2 regions of the Kitasatospora sp. NPDC089913 genome follow, and region 2 is predicted to be linked to the other one. Evidence: riboswitches for the same ligand, from Rfam matches in the RefSeq annotation. Region 2 holds a riboswitch; the other holds the start of a gene.
The links. Region 2 has a riboswitch for FMN ahead of ribB (3,4-dihydroxy-2-butanone-4-phosphate synthase). Riboswitches for the same ligand answer to the same signal wherever they lie in the genome.

Region 1 (7,563 bases), on a different contig from region 2:
TGCGCGGTACGGGAGGACGAGGGGTCGCCGGTGGCGGCCTTCTGCTGGAGCTCGGTGAAGAGCTCCTCGAATGTCTTCGAAGCCATGATGGGACTCACCATACGGCGTGCGGGCTGACGGGCGGTAAACGGTTCCGGACCGTGGACAGTCCGGTGGACGTCCACGGTCCGGGGTGCGCTCCGGCCGGTCGGGTCAGAGCGAGCGCAGCGCGACGGCCGTGGCGACGGCCGCGGTGACCGCCTCGTGGCCCTTGTCCTCGCTGGAGCCGGGCAGGCCCGCGCGGTCCACGGCCTGCTGCTCGTTGTCGCAGGTCAGCACACCGAAACCGACCGGCACGCCGGTGTCGACGGAAACCTGGGTGAGGCCCGCGGTGGCGGCCTGGCAGACGTAGTCGAAGTGCGGGGTGCCGCCCCGGATGACCACGCCGAGGGCGATCACTGCGTCGTAGCCGCGGTCGGCGAGGCGCTTGGCGGCCACCGGCAGCTCGAAGGTGCCGGGGACGCGCAGGACGGTCGGCTCGGCGACGCCCAGCTCCTTGAGGGCGCGGTGGGCGCCGTCGAGCAGGCCGTTCATCACCTGATCGTGCCACTGGGCGGCGATCACGGCGACCTTGAGGTCGGCGGCGTTGTCGATGGTCAGCTCGGGGGCTCCGTGGCCGCTCATGTGCGGTGCCTTTCGGTGGTTCGGGGTGCAGGGTGCAGGGTTCGGGGTGCGCGGTGTGTCGGGCTGTACGGGGTGCGCGGTGTGCGAGGTCCGGGTGTGCGAGGCCCGGGTGCGGGTCAGCCGTCGAGGCCGGGCAGGTCGTGGCCCATCCGGTCGCGCTTGGTCCGCAGGTAGCGCGCGTTGTGCTCGCCGGCCGGGATCTCGACCGGCTCGCGGCCCTTGACCTTGAGCCCGTGCTCGGTGAGCGCGGTGAGCTTGTCCGGGTTGTTGGTCAGCAGGGTCAGCGAGCGGACGCCGAGGTCGCCGAGCATCTGGGCGCCGATGCTGTAGTCGCGGGCGTCCGCGGGCAGGCCGAGGTCGAGGTTCGCGTCCACGGTGTCCCGGCCGCGCTCCTGGAGCTCGTAGGCGCGCAGCTTGTGCGCCAGGCCGATGCCCCGGCCCTCGTGGCCGCGCAGGTAGAGCACCACGCCCCGGCCGGCCTCGGCGACCCGCCGCAGCGAGGCCTGGAGCTGGGGGCCGCAGTCGCAGCGCAGCGAGCCGAGCACATCACCGGTCAGGCACTCGGAGTGGACCCGGACCAGCACGTCCTCGCCGTCGGGGAGCCGGCCGTCCTGGGCCAGTCCGCCGGCGACCAGCGCGATGTGCTCGACACCGTCGAGGGTGCCCCGGTAGCCGACGGCGGTGAACTCACCGTACGCGGTCGGCAGGGAGGTGACGGCGGCGCGGTCGACGTGCAGCTCGGTGCGGCGGCGGTAGGCGATGAGGTCCTCGATGGAGATGATCGCCAGGTTGTGCTCACGGGCGAAGGCCACCAGCTCGGGCAGCCGGGCCATGGTGCCGTCGTCGTTGACCACCTCGGCGATCGCGCCCGCCGGCGGCAGACCGGCCAGCCGGGCCAGGTCGACCGCGGCCTCGGTGTGGCCGGGCCGGACCAGCACGCCGCCCTCGACCGCGCGCAGCGGGAAGACGTGCCCCGGCCGGGCGAGGTCGCCGGACCCGGTGCCGGGCGAGGCGAGCAGGCGCACGGTGCGGGCCCGGTCGGCGGCCGAGATGCCGGTGTCGACGCCCTCCCTGGCGTCCACCGAGACGGCGTAGGCGGTGCCCTTGCGGTCCTCGTTGACCTGGGTCATCGGCGGGAGCTTGAGCCGGTCCAGTTCGGCGCCGGTCATCGGGGCGCAGATGACGCCGGAGCTGTAGCGGACGGTGAAGGCCATCAGCTCGGGGGTGGCGGCGGAGGCGGCGAAGACGATGTCGCCCTCGTTCTCGCGGTCCTCGTTGTCCACGACGATCACGGCGCGGCCGAGCGCGATGTCGGCGACGGCCCGCTCGACCGGGTCGAGGACGAACTCGCCGACCGGGGTCGCGACGGGGCCTCCGGCCGGGGTCGCGACGGGGTTCTCTGCCGGACGCGGGGCGGGGTTCTCGGTCATGCGGAGGCTCCCTGGAGGACGGGGTCGGTCACGGAGTGTGCGGTGCGGCCGCGGAGCCACCAGGCGCGCAGGCCGAGCAGGACCAGGACGAAGTACACGGAGTAGGTGAAGCCGGAGAAGACCAGGCCGTTGTTGAAGGCGAGCGGCACGCCGACCAGGTCGACGGCGATCCAGGCGAACCAGAACTCGACCCAGCCGCGGGCCTGGGCGACCATCGCGGCCAGGGTTCCGACGAAGATGTAGGCGTCCGGCCAGGCGTCCCAGGACAGTTGCGGGACGGCGGTGAAGAGCGTGCCGACCGCCAGGGTGCCGAGCGCGGTGCCGCCGATCAGTACGGCGCGCTCGCGGCCGGTGGCGAAGCGGACGGCGATGTCGCCGTTGCCGCCACCGTCGCCCCGCGCGGCGCGCTGCCATCGGGTCCAGCCCCACACGGCGGCCGTGATCACGACTATCTGCTTGCCGACGCCTCCGCTGAGATGGGCGCTCCAGTAGGCGCCGACCAGGACCAGGCCGGAGAGCAGTTGGACCGGCCAGGTCAGCCGGGAGCGCTGCCAGCCGAGGGCCAGGGCGGCGAGGCCGAGCAGGTTGCCGATGATGTCGGAGCGGTAGACGTCCTGGCCGAGCAGGTGAACGGTGCCGTTGAGCCAGTTCACCGCTGCTCCCCCGGGGTGTCGTCGACCGGGTCCGCCGAGTTCGTCGCGTTCGTCGCGTTCGTCGCGTCCACGGCGTTGGCCGCGTGGGGTGCGTCGACTCCGGGCAGGGGCGGGAGGGTGCGGGCCTCCAGCAGCCGCTCGACGTACTTGGCGAGGACGTCGACCTCCAGGTTGACGCTCTCGCCGACGGCCCTGGTGCCGAGGGTGGTCAGCGCGAGGGTGGCCGGGATGAGGCTGACGGTGAAGCTGTCGCGGGCGGCCTCGACCACGGTGAGGCTGACGCCGTCGACGGTGATCGAGCCCTTCTCCACCAGGTAGCGCGAGACGGAGTCGGGCAGCGAGAACCGCAGCACCTCCCAGCGGAGCTCGCCGGCCGCGTCGCGTTCCCCCGGTTCGCGACTCAACAGCCGCCCGGTGGCGTCGACATGACCCTGCACCAGATGCCCTCCGAGTCGGGCTCCGAGCGCCATCGCGCGCTCCAGGTTGACCCGCCCGCCGGGCTTCAAATCGCCCAGGCTGGAACGGTGGAGCGTCTCGGCCATCACATCGGCACTGAACTCACCGGTGCCGAGAGCGAGTTCCTCGGGGGTGTCGACGACGGTCAGGCAGACGCCGTTGACCGCGATGGAGTCGCCGTGCCGCGCGCCCTCGCAGACCACCGGGCCGCGCAGACGGATACGCGAGGATTCGCCGATCTCCTCGATCGACACGACCTCGCCGAGCTCTTCGATGATGCCGGTGAACACCCGGGTTCTCCTCGCGCTTGGGGCGCGGACTCCGGGGTGTGGCACGGGAGAGGGACACGGACACGTGTGGGCACGGGGGTACGCGGGCCGCCGGACGACAACGGGACCCGTTGCCGGGCTGCCGCCGAACCGGGCGCCGGAACGAGGAGATCCCCGTCCGTCGCCGCACATCGCCTCCCGAGGTCCACCGGGGGACCACGGGCCCTGCTCACTCGTCCGCCGCGCACGCCTCCCATCCGGACTTTAACCGTCGGTCCAGGAATTTCACCTGGTCAACCGGCCGCTGGCTACGGACGGGTCGCGGACTGTAACCGCCGGTTCGGATTTTCACCGACCCCGGAGTGCGCTGAACGTCACTGCTACTTCTGCCGTCATTCTGCCATGATCCGCGCGGAGCAAGGGAGAGGTGTCCACTGTGGCCTCTTTCACTCGGCCCCGGGGAATGGCGGCACGGGTTGCCGGAGCGCCGCTGTCGCCGTCGCCGTCGGGCGGGGCGGGGTGGGGCGCTGCGGGGGTGGTCGGGGTGGAGCGGGGTTGTCGGTGGCGCATTCGACGACCTGGCCACGGGAGTCCGGAACTGTCCGGCGGGGTGCGCCTCGGGGCGTCGTCCGGGACGTCGTCCGGGGCGTCCTCCGGTGAGCGCCGGGAACGTCGACCGGGTGTCCGGTGGCGGCCCGGGGTGCGTCGGGCGCAGGCTGGTGGTACCGGGGCGGCGACACCCGCCGTCGCGGGCGACCGCGGGAGGTGCGGGAGCTATGGCCAAGTTCATGGACGTCCACCACGGGATGGCCGGCATCACCGAGGAGCAGTTGCGAATGGCACACCAGGCGGACCTGGCGATTCAGGCCGAGGAGGGCGTGACCTTCGAGCAGGCCTGGGCCGATCCGGAGTCGGGCCACGTCTACTGCCTGTCCGAGGCTCCGTCGAAGGAGGCCGTGCAGCGGATCCACGAGCGCACCGGGCATCCGGCGGCCGAGGTGCACCCCGTTCCGCTGATCGTCTGACCGCTCGGCTGTACAGCTGGCCAATTGCCGGTTGGCCGCTTGCCCAACCATCTTATTGGCCCTCTGCCCAATTAATCGGCCATACTGTTGTGCGGCCGCCCAACTGCACTCTTGGTCGGCTGCCCAACTGGCCGATCGCCCCATTGGGCAGTTGCCCAACTGCATAGTTGGGCATTTGACCAATAGCTGTTGTTCAGCCGCCCAATTGCCCGGCCGCCGAACCCGGCCGGGCGGCGGGGCTCGACGGAGGCCCGACGGTGGAACTCGGCGGAGCAGGCCGGGTCAGGACGCGGGGACCGGCGTGAAGTGGGTGACCTCCGGCGGGTGGGCCAGGTACCGGAGTTCGCCCTCCGACCAGACCGGCCGGATCCGCCACATCGGCCCCGCGTAGCCGAGCAGTGCCGCCTCGTCGCGCCACCGGCTGACCACGAGCACCCGGTGCCCGCCCTCGGTGACGGAGCGCAGCAGCTCGCCGCCGAGGCAGCCGTCGGTGCGCCCGAGTTGTGGCAGCACCCTGCTGGTCAGCACCTCGCAGAACTCCTCGATGTGCCCGGCCATGACCTGGCCGGCCCAGATTCTGATGATCACCGCGACCACCTGCCCCGAAAGCGTCCTGGCCCCATTATCGACGCGAAATCGCTGGTGGCGAGGGGTTCGGGCAGGATTTCCGGGCGGCGGACGGCCGCTCGGACTCGGCCACGGCTACCTTCATCGGTATGACCAGCACACCGGAGACCGTCGTTCCGTCAACCCCCGGGCCGGATCGGCCCACCGGCCTGTTCGAGGCACTCGCCGCCGCCTCGGTCCGCGACCCGGCCGTGCTGCGGGAGGTCTACGAGCAGCCCGGGGACCACGCCCGCCGCAAGCAGGTGGACCGCATCCACGAGGTCGCCCGGCAACTGATCGCCTGCTCCTCGCTGGTCCTCCTGGCCAGCGCGGACGCCGAGGGGCGCTGCGACGTGTCCCCGCGCGGCGGCCCGGCCGGACTCGTGTCGGTGCTCGACGAGTTCACCCTGGCGATCCCGGACGCGACCGGCAACAAGCGGCTGGACACCCTCCACAACATCGTCGAGACCGGCCGGATCGGGCTGCTGTTCGTCGTGCCCGGCCGGGACACCACCCTGCGCGTCAACGGGCGGGCCTGCGTCTCCACCGACCCCCGGCTGCTGGAGCAGTTGACGGCGGTCGGCAAGCCGCCGCGCAGCGCGATCGTGGTCGCGGTCGAGGAGGTGTTCGCGCACTGCCCGAAGGCGTTCCTGCGCGCCTCGGCGTGGAAACCGGAGAACTGGCTCGGCAAGGACGCCCAGCCGAGTTCGGCGCAGGTCACGCTCTCGCACCTGGCGGACCCGTCGCTGACCCTCGAGGCGATCGAGCAGACCGAGCGGGAGGCTCTGCTGTACCGCTACGAGTAGCGGCGGGGGTTCACCGGGAGCCGGCTCGCGGTCGGAGGATGCGGAGGCAGAGGCGGCGGGCGGCACGGAGCCGGAACAGCGGTGCGGGGCCAGAACGGCGGTGCGGGGCCGGAACGGGGCACTCGTAGCGCCCCGGGCCGGCCCCGCACGGACCGCCGGGATCAGGCCGCGGCCCCGGACTTGGCGACGTCCACCACGCTCGCCCCGCTCGCCGCCCGCTGGACGGCCTCGACGCCCTTGTGGGCGGCGTCCTTGCTCGCGTAACCCTGGCCGGTGGCGACGATCTCGCCGTTGCCCGCCTTGAGCCGGAACCGGTACTTGCCGCCGGCGTCCTCGTACACCTCGAACTTGCCCGCCATCCGGGCCACCTCCTCGTCGACGGGACGCGCCGCGCGCCCCACCTGCACGGTGCGCCCGGCCACCGCGGGCCCGCACCCGCTCGGGGTCCGGACGGGTGACCCGGGCGGGAGCGGGTGCCGGGGCGGCCCGGGGCCGGTTGAATGGACGGATGGACTGCGTCTTCTGCGCGGTGGTCGCCGGCACGGAGCCCGCGCACCGGGTGCTGGACGACGAGGTGGCGGTCGCCTTCCTGGACCGTCGGCCGCTCTTCCCCGGCCATGTGCTGGTCGTCCCCCGCGACCACCGCCGCACCCTCACGGACCTGCCCCCGTCGGCGGTGGGCCCGTTCTTCCTGCGGGTGCAGCGGGTGGCCGCGGCGGTCGAAACCGCGCTCGGGGCGGCGGGGAGCTTCGTCGCGGCGAACAACCGGGTCAGCCAGTCGGTGCCGCACCTGCACGTCCACGTGGTGCCGCGCAACCCGAAGGACGGGCTGCGCGGCTTCTTCTGGCCGCGCCGGGCGTACTCCGACGAGGCGGACGCGGCACTGGTCGCCGAACGGCTGCGGGCCGCGCTCGCCCCCTGAACCCCGGCCGGGCCACCCGGATCGCGCCCGCGCGGCGCCGGCCCGGCCCGCGGGCGGTCCGGGCTCAGCCGACCCGGACCCCGTCCACGACCCAGTACCAGTTGTTGCTGCCGGTGTACCGGAAGCGCAGCCGCAGCCGGCCGGCGCCCGCCGGGACGGCCAGGTCCAGCCGCTGACGCCCGTTGGTGTCGGCGGTGAAGCTCTTCACCTCGACCGGCGCGCCGCCGTCCCAGACCGCGAGCACCCGGGCGGTCTGGACGCCCTCCGGCCGGTAGAAGGTGTTGAAGGTGACCGGGACACTGCTCCGGCCCGCCACCGGGTACTCGGGGCTGACCAGGGTGGAGTCGTAGTTCCCCTGGAAGGTCTTGTCGGCCCACTCGTCGGAGTCGGCGACGGCGAAGACGTTGCGGGAGCGGACGTTGAGCTCGCGGTTCTGGTCCCGCTGGGCCTTGGTCCAGAACTCGTCGGTGGTGAACGACCAGCCGCGCCACTCGGTGACGCCGCCGGTGCCCATCGCCGAGTTGTCGACGGACCAGCCGGCCGGCGCGGTGCGGGTGAAGCCGAGGACGCCGGCGGCGATGCCGGTCTCGTCGACCCGGCCGGTGAGCTGCGGGCGCAGCGCGTCGAAGTCGTCCGGGACCAGGGCCGGGATCGGGGTGCCGTCGAGGCCCCAGGCGGGGTCGGTGGCGATGCCGAGGTGGGCCAGGGCGGTGGGCGCGATGTCGACCATCCG
Region 2 (7,563 bases):
TGGAGGCGATCAGGCAGGTCGGCCGGCCCGGCTCGAGCGGCGCGCCGCCGAGCACGGTCAGCAGTTCCTCGACGTCGTGGCCGTCGACGACGCGCACGGCCCAGCCGAAGGAGCGCCACTTCTCGTCCAGCGGCTCCAGGGCGTTGATGTCCTCGGTGCTGGCGCCCTTCTGGGCGAGGTTGCGGTCGACGATCACGACCAGGTTCTCCAGCCCCCGCGAGGCCGCCAGCATCGCGGCCTCCCAGTTGCTGCCCTCCTGGAGCTCGCCGTCGCCGGTGAGCACGAAGGTCCGGCGGCCGGAGCCCTGGACCCGGGCGGCGAGGGCCGCGCCCACGCCGAGCGAGAGGCCGTGGCCGAGCGAGCCGGTGTTGAACTCGATGCCCGGCACGCGGGTGGAGACCACCGTGCTCAGCCGCGAGTCCGCCGCCCCGTAGGTCGCCAGCTCCTCCTCGGGCAGGATGCCCCGGAGCGCGAGCACGCTGTACATGGCGGCCGAGGCGTGGGCCTTGCTGAGGATGAAGCGGTCCCGGTCCGGGTCGTCCGGGCCGCCGCGCAGCACGCCGAAGTGGAGCGCGCAGAGGATGTCCATGGCGGAGAGGTCCGCCCCGATGTGGCCGGTCCCGGCGGTGCTGACCGTGGTCAGCGCGAGTGCTCGGGCCCGTGCCGCCCGACGGCGCACCAGCGCCACGTCTTGCGACGACAAGTCTTGATCCTTTCGGTGGGTCGGGGTCGTGGTCGAGGTGGTCCCGGCGGTCAGGCCGTGAACTCCTGCCACTGGTCCAGGCGCTGGAGCGCGAAGACGTCCTTGACCCCGGCGATGCTGTCCTCCAGGTGGGCCGAGTGCCCGGTCTCGTAGATCGAGCCGAGGGCGGACCGCAGGGAGGTGATGGTGGCGCGCAGGCCCTGGTTGGCGTAGATGACGGCGGACACACCGGCCGCGCGGGCCTCGTCGGCGTGCCAGTCGGGGTAGGTGGTGGGCACCACGACGACCGGCAGCCGGTCGTCCCACTGGTCGAGGAAGGACAGCACCTCGTCCTTGGTGGCCTGCTTGGAGTGGACCAGGACGGCGTCGGCACCGGCGTCGGCGTAGACCGCGCAGCGCTTGAGCGCCTCGTCGACACCCAGTCCGCTGATCATCGCCTCGGTGCGGGCGATGACGAAGAAGTCCTCGCTGCGCTGGGACTTCTTGGCCGTCTCGATCTTGTGGGCGAAGGCGTTCACGTCGAGCAGGCTGTGGTCGGCCGCCGCGAAGCTGTTCATCTTCGGGAAGATCTTGTCCTCCATGCACACGGCGGTGATGCCGGCCTGCTCGTACTCGGCCACCATGTACGCCACGTTCATGCTGTTGCCGAAGCCGGTGTCGCAGTCGGCCACCACCGGGACGGAGAGCGCCTTCTGGATGTGCGCGGCCGCGTCCAGGTACTCGCTCATGCTGAGCAGGCTGGCGTCGGGCAGGCAGCGGGCGGCGGAGATCTCGAAGCTGGAGGCCCAGACGGCCTGGAAGCCGACCTGCTCGGCGATGACGCCGCCGAGCGCCGAGTGCGCGCCGGCGATCCGGACCAGCGGGTGCTCCGCGAGGACGCTGCGGAACGAGGGGTAGCTGTGGGGGGTGGGACTCACGTGGTGCTCCTACGTCTGGGGTGATGGTTCATTTGACGGTTCGTCGGACACGCCGGCCGGCGGGGCGTCCCGGACGAAGGCCCACAGGGCGATCAGGCCGCAGATCACGAACACTCCGGCCAGCAGCAGCCAGCCCGCGGCGCCCATGCCGAGCGGCAGCATGACCACCAGCGCGGGCCCGAAGAACTGCTGGAGCCCCCGGCCGAGCCCGAACACGCCCTGGTACTCGCCCATCCGGCCCTCGGGCGGCAGGGTGAAGGACAGTCCCCAGCCGCCGGCGGACTGCGCGAGTTCGCCCAGGGTCATCAGGACCGTGCCGGCGAACAGCAGGACGACGGCCAGTGAGGTGTCGGCGGCGCCGGACCCGGCGAACAGGCAGCAGGCCAGCGCCATCAGCAGGCCCGCCCGCAGCAGCAGGCGACCGGAGCCGGACACGGTGTCCGAGCCCTTGCCCGCGGCGACCTGGAGCAGCACCACCAGCACGGTGTTGACCACCGTCAGGGCCGCCACCAGGGCGCCCGGCGCACTGGTGCGGTTGACGATCCACAGCGGTACGCCCACCGCGAGCACCGGCTGGAACAGCTCCAGGATCCCGGAGAGCGCGGTGGCCAGCAGGAACCGGCGGTCGCGGAAGGCCTCCCAGGAGCGCCCCGCGGTGGCCGGGACCACCTCCGGTCCGTCCGGCCGCAGGCCCAACGCCATGATGGCACACAGCAGTTGGAGGGCCACGTTGACCGCGATCACGAGCAGGAAGGCGATCCGCGAATCCGTCGCCAGCGCGGCCCCGGCCAGGCCGGCGCCGGCCGTGAAGCCGAGATTGAACAGGCTGCGCATCCTCGCCCGGACCCCCGCGGAGCGGGCGGAGCCGAACAGGGCGTGGGTCAGGGCCGCGCGCAGCGGGCTGCCGACAGTCTCGCACACCGCTATCGCGCAGGCCACGGCCGTGAACGCGGGCACGCCCTCGACGAAGGCGTAGCCGACGAACAGCACCGCGAGCAGACCGTAACTGGCCGCCAGCGGCCGGCGCGCGCCGAACCGGTCGGCGACCCGCCCGCCCGGGACGGTGGCGAGGAACCCGCACAGCCCGGCCGCCGACATGGCCACCGAGACGCTCTCGGCGGACAGCCCGACGGTCCTGGTGAAGAAGATGGCACTGGAGGTCAGGAAGAGGCCGGTGCCGAGCGACTGGGTGAGCGTGAGCACACCCATGCGGCGCTCGGCCCCGGGCGCCGGGACGAGTTCCCTCAGGAACCCGGCGGCGGCCGAGCCGATGGTAGGCATGAGTCATCCAGGGAGTGGTTCGCGGAGGTGGGCACGTCCGGGGCGTGGTTCGCGGGGGTGGACGCGACCGGGGCCGGGCCGCGGCCCTCCGAACCCGGCGGTCCGGGCGGTCCGGGCGGTCCGGGCGGTCCGGGCGGCGCCGACGGCCCACCGGGCGTCCCCGGACGGGACGCCTCAGACGTGGTCGAGCAGGTCCCGGGCGGTGCGTCTGACCGGCCGGCCGTCGACGTCGAACTCGTAGGCCAGCAGGGCGACCGCCTGCTCCACCAGCGCGGTCATGCCCCGGTGGTCGGCGGCCGAGCCGCACAGCATGTCGAGCAGGGTGGTGGAGGTCCCGGCGGCCAGCTCGGTGCCGGGCCGCACCGAGAGCCGGTACGACTCGACCCCGGGCAGCGCCCGGACGGCGGCCTGGCCGTCGACCCGGGTCAGCCGGCCGCCCCCGGTGGGGCCGGGGGTGTAGTACTGGAAGTGCACCCGGTCCGGACGGGCCGGGAGCGGCCCGGGCTCGCGTCCGAGCGCCAACTCACCGGCCAGCGCGACCAGATCGAGCCCGACGGACCGTCCGGCCAGATCGGTCTGGTCCCCGCCGAGGCGGCCGTTGACCTCGATCAGCCGGGGCCCGGCGGCCGTCAGCTTGATCTCGGTGTGCACCAGACCGTGCGTGACCCCGAGCGCCCGGAGCGCCCGGTCGGCCAGCCCGACCACCTCCGCCTCCGGCCCGGGGGCCAGCTGCGAGGGCCAGAACTGCCCGGACTCCCGGAACGGCGGCGCCAGCGGCAGCTTTCCGGTGACGGCGACGTGGCGGATCCCGGCGGGTGTGACGGCACTCTCCACCGACACGTAGTCCCCGAACGGCGCGCAGTCCGCGCCCCGCAGGAACTCCTCGACCACCAGCGCCGGTTCGGACCGCAGGAACTCCTCGACCACGGCGGCGCCGCGGTCCGGATCCGTCACCAGGACGGTGTTCCGGCTGCCCTCCCCGCGGACCGGCTTGACCACGGCGGGCAGGCCCACCTCGGTCAGCGCGGCGCGCCAGCCCTCGGCGTCGGTGAGCAGCGCGCTGCGCACACTGTCCACCCCCGCCTCCCGCAGCCGCCGACGCTGCGCCGCCTTGTCGGTCAACACCCGGACGGTCTCCGGGGTGTTGAACGGCAGGCCGAGCAGTCCGGCGAGCCGGGCGGTGTCGGCGAGCATCCGTTCGCTGAACGTCAGGATGCCCGCGGCCCCGTACTCGCGCAGCCGGGCGGCGGCCGCCCCGTCACCTTCGGCCAGCGTGACGACGCCCGCGCAGTTCTCCTCGAACAGCGGGCCGACCTGCCGGGCGTGGTCGGAGTCGGCCAGCGCGACCAGTACCGGAGCCGTGCGCCCCAGGGCGATCACCTCGCGCGGCGAGGCCGAGCCCTGGTCGTAGACGACGACGATGGCCATCGCTCAGGCGCGATCGAAGAGTCGTGGGTCCTCGACGGCCTCGGCGAGCTGCCGGAGGGTGCTGCGGCGCAGCACCGCCGACCGGGGCATGTCCAGACCGGACTCGATGGCCCGGGTGGAAATCGCGAGGGCCAGCAGGGAATCCCCGCCGAGATCGAAGAAATCGGCGTCCAGGTCGTCGACCGGCGTGCCGAGGACTTCTTCCCAAATAATTCTGAGTGTTTCCGTGGTGCTGGTGTCGGACATACCAGGCCTCTCCCCGTCGGCGTGCATCCGTGAATCGATTATTGGAGCAGGGTTGCGGAACTGTCAATTCCGGGAAAACAGCCGGTTAACCGGAGCCGGTGCCGGAATTCCTGCGGGCAGGACGAATCACGGCACCGCCCCGGAAATGGAATTCCCGGCGGAACCGCCCCCCTGCGGCCGGTTTCCCGGCGGAATCAGCCGGCGGCCACCGCGACCGCCGTCCGTGCCGCTCCGGCCGGGACCGCCGCCCCGGCCGCACCCTCCGGGACCACCGCCCCGGCCGCACCGCCCGCGGTGCGCAGGTACTCGATCAGGTCGGCGATGGAGATCAGCGCCAGGCCGTGCCGGCCGGCGAACTCGCGCAGCTCCGGCAGTCTGGCCATGGCACCGTCGGCCATCGCGATCTCGCAGATCGCCGCCGCCGGACGCAGGCCGGCCAGCCGGCACAGGTCCACCCCGGCCTCGGTGTGACCGGCCCGCGCCGGCACACCGCCGTCGACCGCCCGCAGCGGAAAGACGTGGCCCGGGCGCACCAGCTCGGCCGGGCGGGTGCCCGGCTCGGCCAGCAGCCGCAGGGTCAGCGCCCGGTCGGCCGCCGAGATGCCGGTGCTGATGCCGGCCGCGGCGTCGACCGAGACGGTGAAGGCGGTGCGGTGGTGCTCGGTGTTTTCACGGACCATCTGGTCCAGTTCCAGCCGGTCGAGGTCGGCGCCGGTCATCGGGGCGCAGAGCAGTCCGCGGCATTCGGTCATGGCGAAGGCGACCAGCTCGGTGGTGGCGAGCTCGGCGGCGAAGACCAGGTCGCCCTCGTTCTCGCGGCTCTCGTCGTCGACGACGACGACCGCCCGGCCGGCCGCGATCTGCGCGACCGCGTACTCGACGGAGTCGAACGGCTGCTCGGTGTCGCCGGCCGCGTACGAGGTCGCGTCGGCGGTGGTCGTGCCCGTGGTGTGGCCCATCGGAACTCTCCTCGCGCTCGGGGCGCGGACTTCCGGGGCTGCTGGAGCATGGGCGTGCAGGGGCGGTCGTCGACCGCATTCCGGTGGAAGCGGCCCGCGACCGACCGGCCGACGGGAATCCCCCCGGCCGTCGGAAAAACCTGCCCGCCGCGCACTGCCTCCCTTCCGGACTTTAACCGTCGGTCCAGGAGTTTCACCTGGTCAACCGGCCGCTGGCGGCGGACGGGTCGCGGACTGTAACCGCCGGTTCGGAATTTCACCGACCCCGGAGTGCGCAAACGTCTTGAACAACGCCCGTCAACCTCGCACACTTGCCGCGATCTTGACAAGACGTCGGTGAACGGGTGGAGCCGTGGGCTGCATCACACGCCGAACCGGGGGTTCCCGACCCCGCCGTTCGGCGGGCATTGCCAATGCCGTCCGAGCGTGCTTAAGATCCGGACCGCCGATGCCTACCCACAAGTAGTGACCCCCGTTCGACCTGCGTCGAACCACTGGGGACGGGGTCCGAGGGGCGGGCGTTCGGCACTCCGGCGGGGGCCGGAGTCTCGCCGCCCGCGTTCCGGGGGCGGCATTGCGAAACGGGGGCAAGACGTTCATGCACGATCCTTCGAGGAGTCCGGGGCGCTCCGCCGTGTCCGTCGGCGACGAACCCGGCGCAGGCGCGGCCGGGCCGGCGAACGGCCTCGGCGCAGCCGTTCCGACGGCCGTGCCGGTCTCCGAACCCGTCTTCGCCGGCGCCTTGTTGACGCCGGGTCAGGTGGTGCTGCGGCGGGAGATCCTCGACGGACGGGTCTGGCTGAGCCACCCCGTCCGGGTCGTCGCCCACGAACCCGACCTGCTCGCCGTGTACCTGGCCCACGACACCCGGCTCTCCTTCGGCGAGGGCGAGTTCAGCTGGGGACCGCACGGCTGGAGCACCGTCGCCGACCGCTGGCGCAGCCCCGGTGTCCTGCAGCTGCAGCGCCCCGGCGAGGCCTACGCCGTCTGGGCCTTCCGCGACCCGGAGACCGACGAGCTCTCCGGCTGGTACGTCAACTTCCAGGACCCGTACCGGATCACCGACGAGGGCGTCGACACCCTCGACCACGAGCTCGACCTCTGGATCCCGGCCGACGGCGGCCCGTACCGCTGGAAGGACGTCGAAGCCTTCGAGGAGCGCGCCCGCACCGGCGGCTTCACCCCCGAACAGGCCGCCGCCGTCCGTGCCGAGGCCGCGGCGCTCGCCGCCCGGATCGACCGCGGCGACACCTGGTGGACCGAGCGGTGGACGCACTGGCGACCCGCCGCGCAGTGGACCGCTCCCCCTCCCCCGGCCTGAGCCGACCCCCCGCCGTCCGGGCGGTCCACCCGACCGACCGGCCCGTCGGGGCGCCACCCGTGCCCCGGCGGCGCGACCGCACGGCGCCACCCGCACCGCGGCACCCCCGTGCCCGCGGCGGCCCGCACCGCGGCAGTCGCACCGCAGCAGCCGACACCGCTGCACCACCGCAGTACCGCACCGCAGCACCACAGCACCGCGAAAGGAACGACCGATGCGCATAGCCCTGGTGACCTCCCCCGGCTCCGTCGAGATCCGCGAGACCCCGCGCCCCGAGATCGGCGAGGACGACGTGCTCGTCCGGATCGCCGCCTGCGGGCTGTGCACCATGGAGGCCAAGCTCTACACCGGCGCCATGCCCGTCTACCCCGTGGCCGCCGGCCACGAGGTCTCCGGCCGGGTCGAGCAGGTCGGTGCGCGCGCCGCCGCACTGGAGGACGCCCCCGCCGTCGGCGATCTGGTCACCGTGGACCTGCTGACCCGCTGCGGCACCTGCCGCCACTGCCGCTCCGGCAACAGCGCCATCTGCGCCTCGCCGCAGGGCAGTCTGCTGCCGGACGGCAGCATCAGCATGGGCGCCGGGCTCGCCGAGTACGTGCGGGTGCCGGCCGCCCACGCCTGGCCGGTCGGCGACGCCGACCCGCTGCACGCCGCCATGGGCGAGCCGCTGGCCTGCGTGGTGCACTCGTTCCGGCGCGGCTCCTTCCA

Region 1: it holds a riboswitch for FMN, as region 2 does, so the genes downstream of both, ACIPYS_RS24275 (riboflavin synthase) here and ribB (3,4-dihydroxy-2-butanone-4-phosphate synthase) in region 2, are expected to answer to the same signal.

The regions. Positions count from the first base shown of each region.
Region 1 covers NZ_JBIVGI010000016.1:152,913-160,475, reverse strand. Annotated here, with positions in the region: gene ACIPYS_RS24295 (phosphoribosyl-ATP diphosphatase) at 1-86, opposite strand, end outside; gene ribH (6,7-dimethyl-8-ribityllumazine synthase) at 193-663, opposite strand; gene ACIPYS_RS24285 (bifunctional 3,4-dihydroxy-2-butanone-4-phosphate synthase/GTP cyclohydrolase II) at 780-2,093, opposite strand; gene ACIPYS_RS24280 (nicotinamide mononucleotide transporter family protein) at 2,090-2,746, opposite strand; gene ACIPYS_RS24275 (riboflavin synthase) at 2,743-3,492, opposite strand; FMN riboswitch at 3,713-3,840, opposite strand; gene ACIPYS_RS24270 (SCO4226 family nickel-binding protein) at 4,248-4,496, shown strand; gene ACIPYS_RS24265 (antibiotic biosynthesis monooxygenase) at 4,779-5,084, opposite strand; gene ACIPYS_RS24260 (MSMEG_1061 family FMN-dependent PPOX-type flavoprotein) at 5,213-5,908, shown strand; gene ACIPYS_RS24255 (DUF1508 domain-containing protein) at 6,070-6,330, opposite strand; gene ACIPYS_RS24250 (HIT family protein) at 6,417-6,830, shown strand; gene ACIPYS_RS24245 (alkaline phosphatase family protein) at 6,895-7,563, opposite strand, start outside.
Region 2 covers NZ_JBIVGI010000008.1:83,992-91,554, forward strand. Annotated here, with positions in the region: gene ACIPYS_RS15160 (transketolase) at 1-703, opposite strand, end outside; gene ACIPYS_RS15165 (isocitrate lyase/phosphoenolpyruvate mutase family protein) at 754-1,620, opposite strand; gene ACIPYS_RS15170 (MFS transporter) at 1,630-2,901, opposite strand; gene ACIPYS_RS15175 (ATP-grasp domain-containing protein) at 3,076-4,329, opposite strand; gene ACIPYS_RS15180 (phosphopantetheine-binding protein) at 4,333-4,575, opposite strand; partial or broken gene ribB (3,4-dihydroxy-2-butanone-4-phosphate synthase) at 4,866-5,534, opposite strand; FMN riboswitch at 5,682-5,812, opposite strand; gene ACIPYS_RS15190 (DUF402 domain-containing protein) at 6,169-6,855, shown strand; gene ACIPYS_RS15195 (zinc-binding dehydrogenase) at 7,070-7,563, shown strand, end outside.